One region of the Bradyrhizobium sp. UFLA06-06 genome, then DNA from elsewhere that is predicted to be linked to it. Evidence: riboswitches for the same ligand, from Rfam matches in the RefSeq annotation. Region 1 holds a riboswitch; the other holds the start of a gene.
The links. Region 1 has a riboswitch for glycine ahead of IF803_RS05045 (D-amino acid dehydrogenase). Riboswitches for the same ligand answer to the same signal wherever they lie in the genome.
Positions count from the first base shown of each region.

Region 2: it holds a riboswitch for glycine, as region 1 does, so the genes downstream of both, gcvT (glycine cleavage system aminomethyltransferase GcvT) here and IF803_RS05045 (D-amino acid dehydrogenase) in region 1, are expected to answer to the same signal.

Region 1 covers NZ_JADFUD010000004.1:139,761-147,071, reverse strand. Annotated here, with positions in the region: gene IF803_RS05055 (ABC transporter substrate-binding protein) at 1-1,019, opposite strand, end outside; gene IF803_RS05050 (M20/M25/M40 family metallo-hydrolase) at 1,285-2,415, shown strand; glycine riboswitch at 2,507-2,613, shown strand; glycine riboswitch at 2,617-2,731, shown strand; gene IF803_RS05045 (D-amino acid dehydrogenase) at 2,806-4,155, shown strand; gene IF803_RS05040 (ABC transporter permease) at 4,316-5,257, shown strand; gene IF803_RS05035 (ABC transporter permease) at 5,261-6,148, shown strand; gene IF803_RS05030 (ABC transporter ATP-binding protein) at 6,305-7,311, shown strand, end outside.
Region 2 covers NZ_JADFUD010000090.1:4,179-11,489, forward strand. Annotated here, with positions in the region: gene gcvP (aminomethyl-transferring glycine dehydrogenase) at 1-1,637, opposite strand, end outside; gene gcvH (glycine cleavage system protein GcvH) at 1,661-2,026, opposite strand; gene gcvT (glycine cleavage system aminomethyltransferase GcvT) at 2,046-3,191, opposite strand; glycine riboswitch at 3,333-3,421, opposite strand; gene alaS (alanine--tRNA ligase) at 3,624-6,311, shown strand; gene IF803_RS39225 (cyclic nucleotide-gated ion channel) at 6,323-7,311, shown strand, end outside.

The DNA.
Region 1 (7,311 bases):
AAGAAGGCGCCGCAGATCTTCTGGTACTTGGCGTTGCCGACCAGCGCGTCGAGCACGTCCTTCTGGTTCATCGCCAGGAACGCAGCCCGGCGCACCTTCGGATTGTCGAACGGCGGATAGAGGAAGTTCATGCGTCCGAGGGTCTGGAAGCCGAACTTGTTCAGGACGTCGATCTTGAGATCCGGATTGGCTTCGAGCACCGGCAGCATGTCGAACGGAAGGTTCTCCATGAAATCGATATCGCCGGACTGCAACGCGTTCACCGCGGTCTGCGCATCGGCCATCGTGACCCACTCGACGCGGTCGACCTTGACGACCTTGCCGCCCGCGGTCCAGCTCGCCGGCTCCTTGCGCGGCACGTAGTCCTTGTTCTTCTCATAGACCGCCTTCACGCCCGGCTGGAATTCCGCCTGCACGAATTTGAACGGTCCGGAGCCGATCTGTTCCGGGATCGGCTTGTCCGGCGGCGTCTCGGCAAGACGCTTCGGCATCATGAACGGCACGCGCGACGACGGCTTGCCGATCGATTCCAGCACGAGGCCGTAGGGTTCCTTCAGCTTCAGCGTGATGGTCTTGGCGTCGGTCGCCTCCAGGCTCGCGACGAAGTCCATCAGCTTCTGGCCCATGCCGTCGACCTTGCCCCAACGCTGCAGCGAGGCGACGCAGTCTTCCGCGGTGACCGGCGCGCCGTCGTGCCACTTCAGGCCGTCGCGCAGCGTGAACGTATAGGTCAGCTTGTCGTCGGAAACCTTCCAGTCCGCCATCTGCGGCTGGATCTTGAAATTGGAATCCGTCGCCAGCAGCGTGTCATAGATCATGTAACCATGATCGCGGGTGATGTAGGCCGTGGTCATGATCGGATCGATGACGCGCAGATCCGAATGCATCACCGCGGTGATGGTCTTGCCCGCGGCCATCGCCTGCGGTGCGAATGACAATTCCTGCGGCGCGAACGACAGCGCGAGCGCCGTCAACGCGGCCGCTAGCGTGCGGTGTTTCCAACGCGAGATAGGGAACATGCAATCTCTCCTGACGTGTAACTGGTCAAAGCCGGCTTATTCGTTATGCACGCGGTTCGTTATTTAGGCGAACTAACATGCTGTATGGCTTGTGAAATCGAGACTTGCACCAAGCGCCAAGCGCGTCAATCGGTTTCAGGCCGCATCGGACGTACACAAACGAATGAGCCCGCACGCCAGATTTTGGCTTTACAAAATCGTCGGCTGAGATTTTCGTAACGCGCGCGCGATGCCGGCGCCGTCAGAACAACAAGAGAGAAAAACGATGAACCCAGCCAATCTCCCCTTTGATTCCGAAACGATGCTGCAGGGCCTGCGCAGCTGGGTGGAGTGCGAAAGCCCGACCTGGGACGCCGCCGCGGTCGAGCGCATGCTCGATCTCGCCGCCCGCGAGATGGCGATCATGGGTGCGACGATCGAGCGCATCGCCGGACGCCAGGGCTTTGCGGGCTGCGTCCGCGCCCGTTTCCCCCATCCGAAACAAGGCCAGCCCGGCATCCTGATCGCCGGCCATCTGGACACCGTGCACCCGGTCGGCACCATCGAGAAGCTGAAGTGGCGGCGCGAAGGCAACAAGTGCTTCGGGCCGGGCATCTTCGACATGAAGGGCGGCAACTACCTGTCGATCGAGGCGATCAGGCAATTGGCGCGCGCCTCCTTCACGACTCCGCTGCCGATCACCGTGCTGTTCACCCCCGACGAAGAGGTCGGCACGCCGTCGACGCGCGACATCATCGAGGCGGAAGCCGCGCGCAACAAATACGTGCTGGTGCCGGAGCCCGGCCGTCCGAACAACGGCGTCGTCACCGGCCGTTACGCGATCGCGCGCTTCAATCTGGAAGCCACCGGCAAGCCCAGCCATGCCGGCGCGACGCTGTCTTCCGGGCGTTCCGCGATCCGCGAGATGGCGCGGCAGATCATCGCCATCGACGGCATGACCACCGAGGACTGCACCTTCTCGGTCGGCATCGTGCATGGCGGCCAGTGGGTCAATTGCGTCGCGACGACCTGCACCGGCGAAGCCCTCAGCATGGCCAAGCGCCAGGCCGATCTCGACCGTGGCGTCGAGCGCATGCTAGCACTGTCGGGCACCGCCAACGACGTGACCTTCAAGGTGACGCGCGGCGTCACCCGCCCGGTGTGGGAGCCCGATGCGGGCACCATGGCGCTGTATGAAAAAGCAAAAGGCCTTGCGGCGGCGATGGGTCTCGATCTGCCGCACGGCAGCGCCGGCGGCGGCTCGGACGGCAATTTCACCGGCGCGATGGGCATCCCCACGCTCGACGGCCTCGGTGTTCGCGGCGCCGATGCGCATACGCTCAACGAGCATATCGAGGTCGACAGCCTCGCCGAGCGTGGTCGCCTGATGGCGGCATTGTTGGCGACGCTGGACTGACATCGATTGCACTGCACAACACGTTGGCACTGCCGGACCGAAATTTAGCCTTGTCCATTTTTAAGGCTTCGCCTACGGTCCGGCCGTCCAACGCGACGATGCGGGAGAGATCGAAGCGACAACATTCGTGTTGTTGCCTTCGGCGCCGACGGAGCAACCGCCCCGGAAACTCTCAGGCAAAAGGACTGTATCGTCAGGACGATCTGGAGAGAGACGAACATGGCCGCACATCAAGGGCCATGACGTCCACCGAAGGGGATAGTTCGCTTCTGGCTCCGGCCCGATGCGGATCAAGCTCTCAGGTACCGTGACAGATGGGGCGCCGGATGCCGGTTTCACCGGTGGTTCGGCGACTCTAACCCACGGGAGCCTGAAGACCATCAGCCACATATTGCGATCATCGGCGCCGGCATCACCGGCGTTACGACGGCCTATGCCCTGCTTGAACGCGGCTACAAGGTGACTGTCCTCGACAGGCATCGCTACGCCGGGATGGAAACCTCGTTCGCCAATGGCGGACAGCTTTCCGCCAGCAACGCCGAAGTCTGGAACAGTGCTGCGACCATCCTCAAGGGTCTGCGCTGGATGCTCAGAAGCGACGCGCCGCTGCTGATGAACCCGAAGCCGAGCTGGCACAAATATTCCTGGATCGGCGAGTTCGTCGGCGGCATCACGCGCTATCGCAGCAACACGATCGAGACCACGCGGCTCGCAATCGAAGCGCGCAAGCACCTGTTCTCGATCGCACAGCGCGAGAATATCGCCTTCGATCTCGAACGCCGCGGCATCCTGCACGTCTATCACGACAAGGCCGGGTTCGAGGCGGGCCTGCGGGTCAACACGCTGCTGCAGCAAGGCGGGCTCGACCGCCGGCCGGTGACCCCGGACGAAATCCGCGTCATCGAACCCGCGCTGCAGACAACCTGCTATGGCGGCTTCTTCACGCCGTCGGACGCGACCGGCGATATCCACAAATTCACGCGCGGGCTTGCCGACGCCTGCATCCGCCGTGGCGCGAGCTTTGTCCATGAAGCCGACGTCGACACGATCGCACGCGGCGATGACGGCTTCCGCATCGACTGGAACGAAGTTGCTTCAGATGATGCTGCGGTCGCGACGCGGCAGCAATTGCAAGCGGACGGGATCGTGATTTGCGCCGGCGTGGCGAGCCGCCACTTCGCCAGCCTGCTCAACGACCGCGTCAATGTCTATCCGGTGAAGGGCTATTCGATCACGGTGCAGCTCGATGCGCCGCAAAGCCGGAACGCGGCCCCAACCGTCAGCCTACTCGATGAAGCTGCGAAGATCGTCACCAGCCGGCTCGGCGCCGACCGCTTCCGCATCGCCGGCACCGCCGAGTTCAACGGCTTCAACCGCGACATTCGCGCCGACCGCATTCAACCGCTGGTGGATTGGGTGCGGCATCATTTCCCAAGGATCGATACGTCGAAAGTCGTGCCCTGGGCAGGCCTGCGCCCGATGATGCCGAACATGATGCCGGTGGTTCGCGCCGGACGGATTCCGGGCGTGTTCTACAACACGGGCCACGGTCATCTCGGCTGGACGCTGTCGGCGGCGACGGCGCAGATAGTAGCCCAGGCGATCGACGATTGGCGCGACCTCGACACGCCGCCGATGGCGCCGTCGTTCGGTGCCGGGCTCGACGTGTCCACTAACGCGCGCAAAGCTGAAATCAATCCACCTTCCAGTGGACTGCTTCGAACTTCACCGGAGGAATAATCGCGGCCAACAGGACTGATTAGCTGCACCGCAAAAACCGCAGCACCGATGGCATGGGACTTGCTCAAGTTCTACCGTGAGTCTGCTACCATCTGTGCTACGGTCTGGTGTGCAACGGTCCCGCTGGGGACTTCATCGACCACAACCCAACGGATCAAATTTGCTCGGATATCTGCTTCGCCGCATCCTCGCCGCCATTCCCGTGATGGGCGTGGTGGCTCTGTTCGTGTTCCTGTTGCTGCGGCTGACGCCGGGCGACCCGGCCGCCATCCTCGCCGGCGACAACGCGACGCCCGAACAACTCGAACGCATCCGGACCTCGCTCGGTCTGAACGAGCCGATCTACATCCAGTTCTATACCTGGGTCGCCAAGTTGCTGCACGGCGACCTCGGCGTGTCCCTGATCTCGAACAAGCCGATCCTCGAGATGATCGGCCCGCGTCTCGAGCCTTCGATCTCGGTCGCGCTGGCCACCATCATCCTCTCGATCCTGGTCGCGGTGCCGCTCGGCGTGATCGCGGCGTGGAAACACGGCACCTGGATCGACCGTTTCGTGATGGGACTGTCGGTGCTCGGCTTCTCGGTGCCGGTGTTCGTGATCGGCTATGTGCTGATCCAGATCTTTGCGATCGATCTGCGCTGGGTGCCGGTGCAGGGCTTCAAGAGCATCTCGGCCGGCTTCGGCCCGTTCTTTGAGCGCATCATCCTGCCGACCTGCACCCTCTCCTTCATCTACGTCGCCCTGATCGCGCGCATGACGCGGGCATCGATGCTCGACGTGCTCGGTGAGGATTACGTGCGCACGGCGCGGGCCAAGGGCATCGGCGAGACCGGCGTGCTGCTGCGCCATGCGCTGCGCAACGCGGCCGTGCCGGTCATCACGGTGATCGGTTCCGGCTTCGCGCTGTTGATCTCCGGGGTCGTCGTCACCGAAAGCGTGTTCAACCTGCCCGGCATCGGCCGCCTCACCGTCGATGCGGTGCTGGCGCGCGACTATCCGGTGATCCAGGCGATGATCCTGTTGACGTCGGGTATCTACGTCGCGGTCAATCTGTTGATCGACCTCGCCTACACCCTGCTCGATCCTCGTATCCGGTACTGAGCAATGGCGATCGAAACCCTTCCCGAATCCTCTATTCCCGTTACCCGGCCGTTCCGCGTCAAGTTCGGCTTCCTGACGTCGACGCCGATCATCGCGATTGCGACGATCTGCCTCGCCCTCATCATCCTGATGGCGATCTTCGCGCCGCTGCTTGCGCCGCACGATCCGCTGCTGCTGACGCCGTCGCAGCGGCTGAAGCCGTCGAGCGCGCAATATCTGCTCGGCACCGACGCCTATGGCCGCGACCTGTTGTCGCGCATCATCTACGGCGCACGGATCTCGCTGGTGATCGGGCTCGGCGCCGCCGTCTGCTCGATCGCCATCGGCCTTCTGATCGGCCTCGTCGCCGGCTTCTTCCGCTGGGTCGATGCGGTGCTGATGCGCGTGATGGACGGCTTGATGGCGATCCCCGCCATCCTGCTCGCGATCGCCGTGGTGTCGCTGTCGGGTGCCAGCATCTGGACCGTGATGGTCGCGATCACCATCCCCGAGATCCCGCGCGTGGCGCGGCTGGTACGCTCGGTGGTGCTGACCGCACGCGAGGAACCTTATGTCGAGGCCGCGATCTCGCTCGGCACCAGCCTGCCGAAGATCATGTGGCGGCATTTGATGCCGAACACCATCGCGCCGCTGATCGTGCAAGGCACCTATGTCTGCGCGTCAGCAATCCTGACCGAGGCGATCCTGTCGTTCCTCGGCGCCGGCATCTCGCCGGAAACGCCGACCTGGGGCAACATCATGGCCGAGGGCCGCGCCTATTTCCAGGTCAAGCCGTCGCTGATCTTCTGGCCGGGGCTGCTGCTCTCGATCGCCATTCTCAGCGTCAACCTGATCGGCGACGCCGCGCGTGACGCGCTCGATCCCCGCATGAAGCAGCGTGAGGGCAAGTGACGGCTTCAATGCCAATTGAAGCCGTCATCCCGGGGCGGTGCGAAGCACCGAACCCGGGATCTCGAGATTCCGGGTTCGATGCTTCGCATCGCCCCGGAATGACAGTGGACAAATTCCGTCGCCGCGCTCACCGCAGCCGCGCCAAGAGAACCTGACATGACCAACGTCGTCCTCGACATCAACAATCTCGTCGTCGGCCTCGGCCGCAAGGCGGATGCGCATCGCATCATCGACGACCTGTCGCTACAGGTCCGTGAAAGCGAGACGCTGTGCCTTGTCGGCGAAAGCGGCTCGGGCAAGTCGGTCACCTCGCTCACCGTGATGGGCCTGTTGCAGAAGGGCACGCTGGTGCCGTCCGGCGGCAGCGTCAAACTGGTCGGCGAGGAACTGCTTACCGCGAGCGACCGGCGGCTGCGGCAGCTGCGCGCCACGCGGATGGCGATGATCTTCCAGGAGCCGATGACCGCGCTCAATCCCGTCGTGCCGGTCGGCCGCCAGATCGACGAGGTGCTGCGCGCCCACACCGATCTCGACGCCCGCGCGCGGCGCCAGAAGATTTTGGCGATGATGGAGCATGTGCGGCTGCCGGACGTCGAGCGCATCTTCTCCTCCTACCCGCACCGCCTGTCGGGCGGTCAGCGCCAGCGCATCATGATCGCGATGGCATTGGTGCTGGAGCCGAAGCTCCTGATCGCCGATGAGCCGACCACCGCGCTCGACGTCACCACGCAGAAGCAGATCCTCACCTTGATCCGCGACCTGCAACGCGATCACGGCACCGCTGTTCTGTTCATCACCCACGACATGGGCGTGGTGGCCGAGATCGCCGACCGCGTCGCGGTGATGCGGCACGGCCGCCTGGTCGAAACCGGCCCGTTGCAGGACGTGCTGCGCAATCCGAAGATGGAGTACACCCGCAACCTGCTGTCCTCGGTGCCGAGCCTCGTGCCGCGCGCGCCGCGCCCGGAGACGACCGAGCCGGTGGTGCTGGAAGCCAACGAGCTCGGCAAGATCTACCGGGAGCGGTCGCTGTACGGCAAAGCCCGCGAGGTCGCCGCCGCCAGCAACGTTACCCTCACCTTGCGCAAGGGCCGCACGCTTGGCATCGTCGGCGAAAGCGGTTCCGGCAAGTCGACGGTCGCGCGCTGCATCGTCCGCCTGAT
Region 2 (7,311 bases), on a different contig from region 1:
AGCCGCTTGAACAGCGCGTGATAGCCCTTGGCCTGATCTGCGGGCGCGAACGGATGCAGATTGCCGAACGCCGGCCAGGTCAGCGGGATCATCTCGGTGGTGGCGTTGAGCTTCATCGTGCAGGAGCCGAGCGGGATCATCGCGCGGTCGAGCGCGAGGTCGCGATCGCTGAGCTTGCGCATGTAGCGCAGCAGCTCGGTCTCCGAGCGGTGTGTGTTGAACACCGGATGGGTGAGGAACGCGCTGGTGCGCCGCAGCTCCTTCGGCAGCGCCTCGCGCGCGGCCGCTTCGATCTCGGCAAAGCTGAGCTTGCCGCCGAACACGCGCCATACTGCCTCGACGGTCTCCGGCGTCGTGGTCTCGTCGAGCGCGATGCCGAGCGTGGTCGCACCGATGCGCAGATTGATCCGCTCCGCCTGCGCGCGGGAGACAATCTCGATCTGCTTCGCTCCGGCCTCGACCGTCACGGTATCGAAGAACGCTTCGCTGGTCGGCGCAAAGCCGAGCTTGCGCAGGCCGGCCGCGAGTACGGTGGCGCGACGATGCACGCTGCGCGCGATATGGGTCAGGCCCTCGGGACCGTGATAGACCGCATACATCGAGGCGATCACGGCGAGCAGCACCTGCGCGGTGCAGATGTTCGAGGTCGCCTTCTCGCGGCGGATGTGCTGCTCGCGGGTCTGCAGCGCGAGGCGATAGGCGGGCTGCCCACGCGAATCCACCGAGAGGCCGACGAGGCGGCCGGGCAGCGAGCGCTTCAGCGTGTCGCGCACCGCCATATAGGCGGCGTGTGGTCCGCCATACCCCATTGGCACGCCGAACCGCTGCGCCGAGCCGATCGCGATGTCGGCGCCGAGCTCGGCGGGCGAGGCGAGCAGCGTCAGCGACAGCAGGTCCGCCGCGACGATCGCAAGCGCGCCCTTGGCGCGCAGCGACGCGATGGCAGGCTTGAGGTCACGCACCGCGCCTGATGTTCCCGGATATTGCAGCAGCGCGCCGAGCACATCGGCGTTGTCGAGCTCGGTCAGGGGATCGCCGACCACCAGCGCCCAGCCCAGCGGCGCGGCGCGCGTGCGCATCACCGCCAGCGTCTGCGGATGCACCTCCTTGTCGACGAAGAACACCTTCGCCTTGACCTGCGAGTGGCGCTCGGCGAGCGCCATCGCTTCCGCCGCGGCGGTCGCCTCGTCGAGCAGCGAGGCGTTGGCGACATCGAGCCCGGTGAGGTCGCAGATCATGGTCTGGAAGTTGAACAGGGCTTCGAGCCGGCCCTGGCTGATCTCCGGCTGGTACGGCGTATAGGCGGTGTACCAGGCCGGGTTCTCCAGAATGTTGCGCTGGATCACCGCGGGCAGGATGGTGCCCGAATAGCCCTGGCCGATCAGCGAAGTGAACACCTGGTTCTGCGCGGCGAGCTCGCTCATATGCGCGAGCGCCTCGGTCTCGCTCAGCGCCCGGCCGAGATCGAGCGGCGCCTTCTGGCGGATCGACGCCGGCAGCGTCTCGTGCATCAGCGCCTGCAGGCTCGCGGCGCCGACCGTCTCCAGCATCGCGTTGACGTCGCGCGGCGACGGTCCGATGTGGCGGCGGACGAAATCGGTGGCGGCTTCGTTGATCGGCTTGAAGGGCGCGTTCATGACGTGGTCCTCGGAGTGATCCTTTAGGCGGTGTGCGCGGCGTAGGCGGCCTCGTCCATCAGGCCGCCGAGCTCGCCCTTGTCGGCAATCTTCATCTTGAAGAACCAGGCCTTGCCGCCAGCGTCTGAATTGACCAGCGCGGGCTCGGCGGCGAGCGCGTCGTTGACCTCGACCACCTCGCCGGAGATCGGCGCGTAAACGTCGGAAGCGGCCTTGACGGATTCCACGACAGCGGCGGCCTCGGCCTTCTTCAGGCTGCGGCCGACCTTGGGCAGTTCGACGAACACGACGTCGCCGAGCTGCGACTGCGCATAGTCTGTGATCCCGATCGTGGCGACGTCGCCCTCGATGCGGAGCCATTCGTGGTCGGACGTGTACAGCGTCGTCATGGGATCGATCCTTTGGCGTTCAGCGTTTGTAGGTATTGGGGACGAAGGGCGTGGCGGCGACCTTGAGCGGCAGCCGCTGGCCGCGCACTTCGGCGAAAACGGTGGTGCCGACCGCGGAAAGGGCGGTCGGCAGATAGCCCATCGCGACCGGCGCATTGAGGCTCGGGCCGAAGCCGCCCGAGGTCACCTTGCCGATCTGGTCGGTCGAGGCGGCATCGGCGAACAATGCGGCGCCTTCGCGCACCGGGGCGCGGCCGTCGGGCTTCAGGCCGACCCGCCGGCGCGCGGCGCCATCTGCGAATTGCGCGAGAATCTTGTCGGCGCCCGGGAAGCCGCCGGCGCGGGCGCCGCCGCTGCGGCGAACCTTCTGCACCGACCATTCCAGCGCGCCTTCGACCGGCGTCGTCGTGGTGTCGATGTCATGGCCGTAGAGGCACAGCCCGGCTTCGAGCCGCAGGCTGTCGCGCGCGCCGAGCCCGATCGGCAGCACGTCGGGATTGTCGAGCAGCGCGGTGACCAGGGCTTCCACCTTGTCTGCGGGCACGGAAATCTCAAAGCCGTCCTCGCCGGTGTAGCCGGAGCGCGAGACGAAGCAGTCGACGTCGCCGACGCGGCGCGGACCGGCGTCCATGAATTTCATCGAACTGACATCTGCACAAAGTTTCGCCAGCGCCGATTCGGCCTTCGGCCCCTGCAGTGCGATCAGCGCGCGGTCGGCCAGCGATACGATCTCGCAAGTGTCGGCGAGATTCGCACGCAGATGCGCCTCGTCCTCGGCCTTGCAGGCGGCGTTGACCACCAGGAACAGGTGATCGCCGAAATTCGCGACCATCAGGTCGTCGAGCAGGCCGCCGTCATTGTTGGTGAATTGCGCGTAGCGCTGCCGTCCCGGCGCGATACCGACGATGTCCTGCGGCACCAGTTTTTCCAGCGCGAGCGCCGCGTCGGTGACCTTGCCGGATTTGGCCTTCAGGACGAGCTGGCCCATGTGCGACACGTCGAACAGGCCGGCTTCCTTGCGGGTGTGCAGATGCTCCTTCAGCACGCCGGCCGCATATTGCACCGGCATGTCGTAGCCGGCGAACGGCACCATCTTGGCGCCGCGCGCCAGGTGCAGCGCGTGCAGCGGGGTCTGTTTCAGCGGAGAAGTTTCGCGTGCAAGCATCACAGGGCCCTCGCGGTTCCCGTCGGGGACCTATTTCCCCTTGAGAAACCTGCAGAAAGCCCCATCTGTCGCTGTGCCTGAGAGTATTATCCCGTCGGCGGACGCATCGGGGCGAACCCCAGCGTCTCTTTCCAGATGTCAGACGTCACGCGGTCCTTTTGCCTGAGAGTTTCCGGGGCGGTTGCTCCTTCGGCGCCGGCGGTAAGGCCGGTCTCTCCCGACGTGACTAGGTATAGGTAGGTAGAAAACACGGCGCCACCAAGACTGTCAACGCAGCTGCAGCAACTATCCAATGGGCTTTGTGCTGCCGCGGCAAGCCCATGATCCGCCTGCACAGTTTCTGGACACCGCAGCTGGCAATGTCTAAAAGCGTTCGGCCGGAAAATGACGCCTTTTTGCGGCTGGCCGGCCCCTTTTTCCGATTGGATGAACATGAGCAGCGTCAACGACATCAGGTCGACATTTCTGAACTTCTTCAAGGAGAACGGCCACGAGATCGTGGCCTCGTCGCCGCTGGTTCCGCGCAACGACCCGACCTTGATGTTCACCAATGCCGGCATGGTGCAGTTCAAGAACGTCTTCACCGGCGTCGAGAAGCGCAGCTACCAGCGCGCCACGACGTCGCAGAAGTGCGTGCGCGCCGGCGGCAAGCATAACGACCTCGACAATGTCGGCTACACCGCGCGCCATCTCACCTTCTTCGAGATGCTCGGCAACTTCTCGTTCGGCGATTACTTCAAGGAGCGCGCGATCGAGCTCGCCTGGAATCTGATCACCAAGGATTTCGGGCTGAAGAAGGACAAGCTGCTGGTCACCGTCTACCACACCGACGACGAGGCGGCCGGCTACTGGAAGAAGATCGCGGGCTTCTCGGACGACCGCATCATCCGGATCCCGACCTCGGACAATTTCTGGGCGATGGGCGACACCGGCCCATGCGGTCCGTGCTCCGAGATCTTCATCGACCGCGGCGAGCACATCTGGGGCGGCCCTCCGGGCAGCCCGGAGGAGGATGGCGATCGCTTCCTCGAATTCTGGAACCTGGTGTTCATGCAGTACGAGCAGGTGACGAAGGAGGAGCGCGTGGCGCTGCCGCGTCCCTCGATCGACACCGGCATGGGGCTGGAGCGCATGGCGGCCATCCTGCAGGGCGTCGAGAGCGTGTTCGAGACCGATCTGTTCCGCAACCTGATTGATGCCGCCGCGTCTACCCTCGGGCACGGTCCGAACGAGCAGAACGTTGGGTCGTATCGGGTGATCGCGGACCATCTGCGCTCGTCGGCGTTCCTGATCACCGACGGCGTGCTGCCGTCGAACGAGGGCCGTGGCTACGTGCTGCGCCGGATCATGCGCCGCGCGATGCGCCATGCGCAGCTTTTGGGCGCGAGCGAGCCGCTGATGCATCGCCTCGTCTGGGCGCTGGTCCGCGAGATGGGCCAGGCCTATCCGGATCTGGTTCGCGCGGAGAAGCTGATTGAGGAGACGCTGCGGTTGGAGGAGACGCGCTTCCGCAAGACGCTGGCGCGCGGCCTGTCGATCCTCGACGAGAAGAGCGCCGGCCTCAAGAAGGGCGACATGTTCGACGGCGACACCGCGTTCACGCTGTACGACACCTATGGTTTTCCGCTGGATCTGACGCAGGACGCGCTGAAGTCGCGCGGCATCAGCGTCGACCAGGCTTCGTTCACCGACGCGATGGAGCGGCAGCGCGTGAAGGCGCGTGCCTCCTGGGCGGGCTCGGGCGAGGCGGCGAGCGAGGCGATCTGGTTCCCGCTGCGCGAGAAGCTCGGCGCGACCGAATTCCTCGGCTACGAGACCGAGAGCGCGGAAGGCGCGGTGACGGCGCTGATCAAGGACGGCGCCGAGGTCGAGAGCCTGAAGGCCGGCGAGAGCGGCGCGATCGTGCTGAACCAGACCCCGTTCTACGGCGAGTCCGGCGGCCAGGTCGGCGACATCGGCGTGCTCACCGGCGAGGGCGTCAAGTTCCGCGTCACCGACACGCAGAAGAAGGCCGGCGATCTGTTCGTGCATCTTGGCACGGTGGAGCAGGGCACGCTCGGCGTCGGCACCGCGCTGCAGCTCGAGGTCGATCACGCCAGGCGTTCGTCGATCCGCGCCAACCATTCGGCGACGCATTTGTTGCACGAGGCGCTGCGCCAGGTGTTCGGCGATCACATCGCCCAGCGCGGCTCGCTGGTCACGCCGGACCGGCTGCGCTTCGACTTCGTGCATCCGAAGCAGATCACGCCGGAAGAGCTCGCCCGGATCGAGGACATCGCCAACGATGTCGTGCTGGAGAATGACGAGGTCACCACCCGGATCATGGGCGTCGACGATGCCCGTGAGGCCGGCGCCCGCGCGCTGTTCGGCGAGAAGTACGGCGACGAGGTCCGCGTCGTGTCGATGGGCAGGGGTGCCCGCGATCACGGCCAGAACGCGCTCGGCTGGTCGGTCGAGCTCTGCGGCGGCACCCATGTCCGCCGCACCGGCGACATCGGCATGATCTCGGTGACCAGCGAGGGCGCGGTGGCGTCCGGCGTGCGCCGCATCGAGGCGCTGACCGGACATCACGCGCGCAAGCACGCCAACGACACCATCGCGCTGGCCAAGACCGCGGCGCTGGAGCTGCGCACCACGATCGACGACGTGCCGGCGCGCATCGCCGCGCTGATGGAGGAGCGCAAGAAGCTCGAGCGCGATCTGTCCGACGCCCGCAAGAAGCTCGCGATGGGTGGCGGCGGTGCGTCGAACGGCGCCGCCTCAGCCGTTCGCGAGGTTGGCAATGTCAAGCTGCTGGCGCGCGCGGTCGAGGGCGTCGAGACCAAGGATCTCAAGAGTCTCGTCGACGACGGCAAGAAGCAGATCGGCTCGGGCGTGGTCGCGATCGTCGGCGTCACCGAGGACGGCAAGGCCGGCATTGTGGTCGGCGTCACCGCCGATCTGACCGCGCGGTTCAATGCGGTCGAGCTCGTGCGCAAGGGCTCCGAGGTGCTCGGCGGCAAGGGCGGCGGCGGCCGGCCCGACATGGCGCAGGCCGGCGGGCCCGACGGCGCCAAGGCGGACGCCGCGCTGTCGGCGATCGAACAGGCCATGACTCAACAGGCATCGGCCGGCGCCTGACGGAGAGGCTGATCGTGGCGACGGCTCCGCTCAAGCCCACGATCAGCGATCCCGGGCCGCGCGACCGTCTCTACGAGCTGCTCGAACGCGATGATCTGCCGCATTCGGGCGGCTTGCGGTTTGCCCGGGTCATCGTCGCCATCATCGCCGTCGATGTGCTGGCGGCGATCCTGGCCTCCGTGCCCGAGATCGACGCGCAGTTCGGCTGGCTGCTGACGACCATCGAGATCGCGGCGGTCATCGCCTTCGCGCTGGAATATGCCGCGCGGCTCTGGAGCGTGGTCGGCCACTCGCTGCGCGATATGACGCCGGCGCGGGCACGGCTGGAATACGCCTTTTCGGCGCTCGGGGTGATCGACCTGCTCGCCTTCCTGCCGTCGGCCATCGCGCTCGCGATCGGCGACAAGACCGCGCTGGTGCTGTTCGGCATGCTGCCGTTCCTCAAGCTGGTGCGCTATTCGACCGCGATGCGCTCGCTGCTGGCGGCGCTGCATGCCGAGCGGCGCACGCTGTTCGGCTGCGTGGTGATCCTCACCGGCGCGGTGCTGCTGTTCGCCTCGCTGCTCTATGCCATCGAGCACAGGGTACAGCCGGACAAGTTCGGCACCATGCCGCAGGCGATGTGGTGGGCGATCGTGACGCTCGGCACCGTCGGTTACGGCGACGTCGTCCCGATTACGCCGCTCGGCCGGACCGTCACGGTGGTCGCGATCGTGGTCGGCTTCGCGATGATCGCGCTGCCGGTTGCGATCATCTCGACCGCGTTCGCCGATGAGGTCCGGCGCCGCGACTTCGTCGTGACCTGGGGCATGCTGGCGCGGGTGCCGCTGTTCTCGCATCTTGGCGCCGCCGATATTTCCGACATCATGCGGCTATTGCGGTCGCAGACCATCGAGGCCGGCGAGGTGCTGGTGCGGCGCGGCGATGCGGCGTCATCGATGTATTTCATCACCGCGGGCGAGGTCGAGATCGACCTGCCGAGCCAGCTTGTGCGGCTCGC